2 regions of the Mesorhizobium newzealandense genome follow, and region 1 is predicted to be linked to the other one. Evidence: predicted binding sites of a transcription regulator. Region 1 holds the regulator's gene; the other holds the start of a gene.
The links. Region 1 encodes PhoB, which activates phosphate uptake and scavenging genes when phosphate is short. Its sites were predicted from a motif close to TGTCATNNANCTGTCAT; they were not measured.

Region 1 (3,865 bases):
TTCTGGTCGAGCAATCTCAACGCGCCGATGGCCAGCCTGCCTGTGACCATCTTCCAGTTCGCTCTCAGCCCTTACGAGGAATGGCAGCAACTGGCCTGGACCGGCGCACTCATCATCACATTGACGGTTCTCGCGCTCAGCATCTTTGCGCGCAGCCTGACCGGACGCAGAGAGGACAAATGAGCCAGATGTTGTCTCCAGACATGACGATCGCCGCCGAGGCAACCGCCAGCAAGGCCAAGATCGAGGTCAAGAACCTCAACTTCTACTACGGCCAGAGCAAGGCGTTGAAGGACATCACGCTGTCATTGCCCGAGCGCAGCGTCACCGCCTTCATCGGCCCTTCCGGCTGCGGGAAGTCGACGCTGCTGCGCGTCTTCAACCGCATCTACGAACTCTATCCCAAGCAGACCGCCGAGGGCCAGGTGTTGCTCGACGGCCAGAACGTTCTCGACCGCTCGCAGGACCTCAACCTGCTGCGGACCAAGATCGGCATGGTGTTCCAGAAGCCGACGCCGTTCCCGATGTCGATCTATGAAAACATCGCCTTCGGTGTCAGGCTCTACGAGAAACTCAGCAAGTCCGAGATGGACGGCCGCGTCGAGCAGGCGCTGAAGCGCGCCGCACTGTGGACCGAGGTCAAGGATAAGCTCAACGCCAGCGGCCTCAGCCTCTCCGGTGGCCAGCAGCAGCGGCTCTGCATCGCCCGTACCGTGGCGGTGAAGCCGGAAGTCATCCTGCTCGACGAGCCGGCCTCGGCGCTTGACCCGCTGTCGACCGCCAAGATCGAAGAGCTGATCGACGAGTTGCAAGCCGACTACACGATCGTCATCGTCACCCACAATATGCAGCAGGCGGCGCGCGTGTCGAAGCAGACTGCCTTCATGTATCTGGGCGAACTGGTCGAGTTCGACCGCACCGAGAAGATCTTCACGTCGCCCCGCGAGAAGCGCACGCAGGACTACATCACCGGCCGCTTCGGCTGAGCTCAGGCATACGAGGGACAGGATCATGGGCGAACACACAGTCGCTTCTTTCGACGAGGATCTCGGACAGATCAGCAGGCTCATCAGTGACATGGGCGATCTCGCCGGCTCGATGGTCGGTGGTGCCACCAAGGCGCTGCTGAATTCCGACAACGCGCTGGCACAGCGCGTTGTTTCAGACGACGCGATCATGGACGCGCGCCAGCGCGAGCTCGATGACCGCGCCATCACGCTGATCGCCAAGCGGCAGCCGATGGCCGACGATCTGCGCCATGTCGTCGGTTCGATCCGCATGGCCGGCGATCTCGAACGCATCGGCGACCTTGCCAAGAACATCGCAAAGCGCGTCGGCACCGTCGGCCTCAGCGTCACACCGCGCGACCTGTCGCACTCCATCGATGGAATGGCGCAGCTGGTGCTGATCCAGGTGCAGGGCGTCATCGAGGAGTATGCGGCGCGCGACGCCGCGGCGCTGGCGAAACTGCGCGCCGACGACGAGCGCATCGACGTCAAATACACCTCCGTGTTCCGCGAACTGCTGACCTACATGATGGAAGACCCGCGCAACATCACCGCCTGCACGCATCTTCTGTTCTGCGCCAAGAACCTCGAGCGGATCGGCGATCACGTCACCAACATCGCCGAGAATGCGTATTATGTTTTGACCGGTACGCAGTTGCCCGCCAATCGTCCGAAGCAGGACGAGACGGCAATGTCCGCGCCGGCGGCATGACGACAGGGGTGACCAGTCGATGATCGCGCCACGCATCATGGTGGTGGAGGACGAGGAGCCGCTAGGCGTGCTGCTCCGCTACAATCTGGAGTCCGAGGGTTACCAGGTCGAGGTGGTGACGCGCGGTGATGAGGCCGAGATCCGGTTGCAGGAGAACGTCCCCGACCTTCTGGTGCTCGACTGGATGGTGCCGGCGGTTTCCGGCATCGAACTCTGCCGCCGGCTAAGGATGCGTCCCGAGACCGAGCGGCTGCCGATCATCATGCTGACCGCGCGCGGCGAGGAAAGCGATCGTGTGCGCGGCCTTTCGACCGGCGCCGACGATTATCTGGTCAAGCCGTTCTCGACACCGGAGTTCATGGCCAGGGTCAAGGCGCTGCTGCGCCGCGCCAAGCCGGAAGTGCTGTCCAGTGTGCTCAAGGTCGGCGACATCGTGCTCGATCGTGAATCGCACCGGGTCTATCGCAAGAAGAGCGAGATCAGGCTCGGCCCGACCGAGTTTCGCCTGCTCGAGTTCATGATGCGCCATCCCGGCCGCGTGTTCTCGCGCAGCCAACTGCTCGACAATGTCTGGGGCGAGACGATCTACATCGACGAGCGCACGGTCGACGTGCATGTCGGCCGGTTGCGCAAGGCGGTCAACAATGGCCGCATGCCCGATGTCATCCGCACCATCCGCGGTGCCGGATACGCGATCAGGGAAGATTGACTCCCGTTTGATTCACGCCACGTTCTTGCCAACGAGGCCGGATCTTGTCTGCGCGCCAGGTGCGAAAATCTCCTGGTCGACGAAAGTCAGCGCGCGCATGGCGCAGCCTTCGCGGATCAATGGCAGTTCGTTCGGCTCGGTGTCGAAGGATATCGATTTCGAGTGCTGGCCGCCGGCGGTCTGGGCAATCGCCTCGCGCAATGCCGGCTCGATCAGGTCGAAGGCCGCGGCGCTGACACCGACCATGGCGACCGGCGCCGGATCGATCAGCGCGAACAGGCTGCCGAGACCGTAGCCGAGCGCTTCGCCGGCCTTGCGGTAGGCCTCGCGCTCGGGTCCATCCCTTTCGCGAGCCGCAGTTGCCAGAGCGCGCATGTCAGCGTCACTGACATCGGCGACGGGTTCTGCGTCCTCACTCATCTGCCTTGCGTTGCGCCAGATGGCGTAGTTGCCGGCATAGGCCTCGACGCAGCCGCGCCGTCCGCAGCGGCACAGCGCGCCGTTCGGCCGATGGATCATATGGCCGAACTCGCCGCCCGAGGAATGGGTGCCGGTGAACAGTTCGCCCTTCAGCACCAGGCCCATGCCGATGCCGTGCGACAAAAGGATGGCGATGAAGTCGTCGCGGTAGCGCTGGGGATCGCGCCAGCGCAGCGCCACCGCCATCATGTTGCAGTCGTTCTCCATGGTGGCGGGGATGCCGAACTCGTCCTCGAGTATGTCGGCGAAGGCGATATCTGTGTGCGGCGTGATCGGCGACCACAACATGGCGCGGGCACGCGTGTCGGTGATGCCCTGGATCGCCAGCGCGATGCGGGCGACATTGCGGACGTCGAGATCGGGGTCTTCGAGGCGGCGCCGCACGATGGCGACGCATTCGCCGACCAGCGCGTCGCGCGACATCGTCAGCGTATCGAGCCGGCGCTGTTCCTCGGCGATCACCTGGCCGGCATAGTCGATGACGGCGACGGAGAGGAAGTTCAGCGACAGCACTACGGTCATCACCGCCGCCGCTTCCGGATTGAGGCTGAGGCCGACCTGCGGTCTGCCGCGTTTGAGCGAGCCGGCCTCGCTCGGCTTGCTCTCGGCCAGGATGCCTTCGCCGATCAGGTCGGAGGAGATCGCCGATATGGTCGAGTGGCTGAGGCCAGTGGTCGCGGCGATCTCGGTGCGTGACGGCTGTCCGGCGCGACGCACGGCCGCAATCACCATCGCCCGGTTGCGACGGCGCAGATCGTCGTGGCGGATTCCGACCGACATGTTTTTTCACATCCTCCCGGTCGCTGCAGCCTTTCGTGCCCCCCGAAGGCTGTCAGCGAAGCCTGAAGCGCGACGCACCTCAGGCGTTGTTTCCGCTCACGTCGCCCAAACCGCTGCGCACTTTTGGGCGACATGCGCTGACCAAATTCTGGCAGAAGCCTGCCATCCTGTCATTAT
Region 2 (3,865 bases), on a different contig from region 1:
AGGAAGAAGTGGCCGGTCTGGACGCCGCCGCCGGAAATGATCCAGCGCAGGCCGGAACTGGCGAAATACAAGGACGGCATGCCGCCTGGCCCGCAGAGCCCGCTAGGTGCACGCGCGCTGTATCTCTTCCGCGACGGCAAGGACACGATGTACCGGCTGCACGGCACGCCGGAATGGGATTCCATCGGGAAGAACGCTTCATCCGGCTGTGTGCGCTTCATGAACCAGGACATCATCGACCTCTACAGCCGCGTCAACGGGGTCGCGCCGGTTTTCGTGCGCGCGAACCTGTCGCCTGCCGGCAAGATCATGGCCGTGTCGAGCAGGACGGCCGAGCCGATCGATGCTGGCGTGCCAAGGGACGCGGAGATGTTGAAGTAAGTCCCTTCACGATCCGTGGACTGCTCGTAGACCGGATCGAGATGCACCCTTGCGCGGGCGCGCCGCAACTGCTTGGCGCGCCCGCCTGCATGGTGCCGTTACTTCCTGGCGAGGCCGGGAAGCGTGACCTGATAGACCAGGAACATGGTGTCGACATCGGCGCCGTCCTCGGCCTTGTAGGGCGCGCCGACCTGGAAGCCGTCCTGGGTGAGGAAGTCGTTGTCGTTGGCGACGAACAGGAAATAGTCGTCGGGCAGCTTAGGATCGAGCACGCTGACCACCGACATCGCCTCCCACTTTTCCGAGAGGTTGTTCCTGTCGTTCGGCGCGCCATTGTGCAGGCCGAAGCGGCCGAGTTCGCCCTTGTCGTTGAGGTCGATGAACGGCGTCAGCCTGGCCGGCGTCACCGATGGGTCGAGCACGCCCTTGGGCGCCACCCGCTTGTCGGCCGCGTCGAAGGCGCCACCGGCGATGTCGGTCGCGGCGGAGAGATCGACGATGTTGATCTGGCGAAGCAGCGAGGTGTCGCCCTTCAACCCCTGACCGTTGCCGCTGTCGCGCGTCAGCATCAGGAAGGTCTGGTCCGACAGGGCCACGATCTCGCTCTGCGCGGCCACCTTGGTCTTGCCCTTGGCATCCTTGAACACCGGCAGCGGCACGACATATTCATGCGACAGCTTGAGGTGGGCGAGATCGGAAGCATCATAGACCAGCGCGCGCGTGTTCTGGCGCGTCGCGCCGGAATCGCCGCCATCCTGCCTGGGCGCCGACTGCAGCACGGCGATCAGGAACTTGCCGTCCGGCGTCATCGCCATGCCTTCGAGGCCCTGGTTGTTCTGGCGGCCGGTGTCGGGATCCTTCGGATCGGGCTCGGCCGCACCAGGCCCCGGATTGTCGGAGGCGAAGTTCGGCGCGCCGTGCCGCATCGGCACCAGGGCGGCCGGCGGCTGGGTCGCCGACAGCAGGCGGCCTTCGGCGGAAAACCGATAGATGTTCGGGCCGTATTCGTCGGAGATGAACATCGAGCCGTCGGGTAGCCGCACGATCGCCTCGTTGTCGAGCGCCAGCTTGCCGTTGGCCTCGGGCAGGATCGGCATGTCGCCGGCGGCTGCACGTGCGCCGTTGAGCGGGTCGAGGCCGGTGGCGTCGTTGCCCTTGTCGTCGGTCAAGAGCATCGTGTCGGCGAGTGTCGCCTTGACGCCGGACTGCTCCTGGCCGGCCGCGGGTGCAGCGCCTGGCGCGACCGGGGCAAACTCGATGCCGATGGTGTTGAGGCGTGGCCGATAATCGGTGGTGCCGACGACATTGTAGCCGCGGTCCGGCAGCAGCCAGAGAGAACCTTTGTAGCCGTCGGCGCCATGCGTCCAGCCGGCAGTGTCGATCGCCATGCCGGAGCCCGAGCCGAAGGTCTCGCCGAACTTGTCCTTCTGGCTGGCCGGGATGCGGCCGACGCCGACCAGGCCCTTGCTGACGAAGCTGGTGCCGCCGACCGTCGCGGTGCTGTCGGCGAGCGCCGGCGTCAAGGCAGTGAACAATGCCAGCGCGACGCCGAGCGGCGCGGTTCGGTATGGGTGTTTCATGGATAATCCTCTTTGTGACAAAGCGTGCCGGAGCCGCCGATGGACGAAAAACCGAAAGAGGTGCGGCATCGATGATGCCGCGCGCGCCTCCCCGAAAAGCGGTCTACGGCGCGAACATGATGCTTGCGTGACAGCGCGCGATGCTCGCCCGCCGGCTCCTTCGGACGCCGATAAGAACGCGTGGTCGCTCGAAAGAATTGATCACCCCAGCACGCATCAGGTCGACGAAGCGCGGTGTGTTCGCATCGCACTAGACACTTATGTCCAGTAGATATATGGTGAGGCCTTCGGACCAACCGAGGAGGGGAAGCCTTGAAGTCGCACTACCGCGCAGTTGTCATCGGAGGTGGCGTGGTCGGGGCCTCGGTGCTCTACCATCTGACGCGTTTCGGCTGGAGCGATGTGGCGCTGATCGAGCGTGCCGAACTGACGGCCGTTCGACCTGGCATGCGGCGGCCGGGTTCCACGCGCTCAACGCCGATCCCAACGTCGCGGCGCTGCAGGACTACACCATCAAACTCTATCGCGAGATCGAGGCGGAATCCGGCCAGAACGCGGGCCTGCACATGACGGGCGGCGTCAACATGGCCAGCGATCCCCAGCGCTGGGAGTGGCTGAAATCGGCCTGGGCCGTGTTCCAGTCGGTCGGCATCGAAACGGCTCGCCTGGTGACGCCGGAAGAGATCAAGGAAATCTGCCCGATCGTCGATGTCAGCGGTGTGCTCGGCGGCCTCTACGATTCCAACGAAGGCCATCTCGACCCCTATGGAACGACGCATGCCTATGCCGGTGCAGCGAAAAAGCGTGGCGCCGATATCGTCCTGCGCAATCGGGTCGTCGAACTGAAGGCGCGCGCCGATGGGCGCTGGGATGTCATCACCGAGCAAGGCGCCATCATCGCCGAACATGTCGTCAACGCCGGCGGGCTGTGGGCAAAGCAACTCGGCCGTATGGCCGGCGTCGAATTGCCGGTGACGCCGATGGAGCATCACTATTTCATCACCGAGGACATTCCCGAGGTTGCCGCCCTCGACAAGGAACTCGGCCTTGCGGTCGATCTCGATGGCTTTTCCTACCTCAGGCAAGAGCGCAAGGGCGTGCTGCTCGGCGTCTACGAGCAGAACCCAAAGCACTGGAACATGGATGGCGCGCCGTGGGACTACGGCATCGAGCTGATCCCGGAAGACATCGACCGCATCAGCCCGGAACTGTCCAAAGCCTATGAGCGCTTTCCTTGCCTGGCGACGGCCGGCATTCGCAAATGGGTCAACGGCGCCTTCACCTTTACCCCGGACGGCAATCCGATCGTCGGACCGGTGCGCGGGTTGAAGAATTACTGGGTTGCGTGTGGTGTCATGGCCGGCTTCAGCCAGGGCGGCGGCGTCGGCAAATCGCTGGCCGAGTGGATGATTTATGGCGAGCCGCAGGCCGACATTTTCGGCATGGACATCGCCCGCTATGGCGCCTTCGCCGCCAACCGCGAATATCTCAAGCAGACGACACGCCAGTTCTATTCGCGCCGTTTCGTCATGACCTTTCCCAATGAGCGGCTGCCGGCCGGCCGGCCGCTGAAACGCCCCGGCGCCTATGACGGCATGACGACGGCGGGGTGCGAATGGACGGCGTCATGGGGGCTGGAAATCCCGGCCTATTTCGCGCCGATGGGGTTTCGCGAGAACACCGCGCTGAAACGCTCCAACGCCTTCGATATCGTCGGCGACGAGGCGCTGCAGGTGCGGCGGGCGGCGGGTCTGGTCGATATCTCGGCTTATGCGCGCTATGCGGTCTCGGGGCCTGGCGCTGAAGCATGGCTTGACCGGCTGCTTGCCTGCAGGCTGCCGAAGCCCTGGCGGGCCAGTCTGGCGCCGATGCTCGGCCATGACGGACGGCTGAAGGGTGACCTC

Region 2: a site for PhoB is predicted at 2,078-2,094, ahead of ACFSOZ_RS37555 (esterase-like activity of phytase family protein). Genes of this name have one in related genera too.

The regions. Positions count from the first base shown of each region.
Region 1 is NZ_JBHUGZ010000029.1:11,104-14,968, forward strand. Features, by position in the region: gene pstA (phosphate ABC transporter permease PstA) at 1-183, shown strand, start outside; gene pstB (phosphate ABC transporter ATP-binding protein PstB) at 180-986, shown strand; gene phoU (phosphate signaling complex protein PhoU) at 1,012-1,719, shown strand; gene phoB (phosphate regulon transcriptional regulator PhoB) at 1,739-2,428, shown strand; gene ACFSOZ_RS33355 (ROK family protein) at 2,441-3,688, opposite strand.
Region 2 is NZ_JBHUGZ010000031.1:66,935-70,799, forward strand. Features, by position in the region: gene ACFSOZ_RS37550 (L,D-transpeptidase) at 1-381, shown strand, start outside; gene ACFSOZ_RS37555 (esterase-like activity of phytase family protein) at 480-1,961, opposite strand; partial or broken gene ACFSOZ_RS37560 (GcvT family protein) at 2,274-3,865, shown strand, end outside.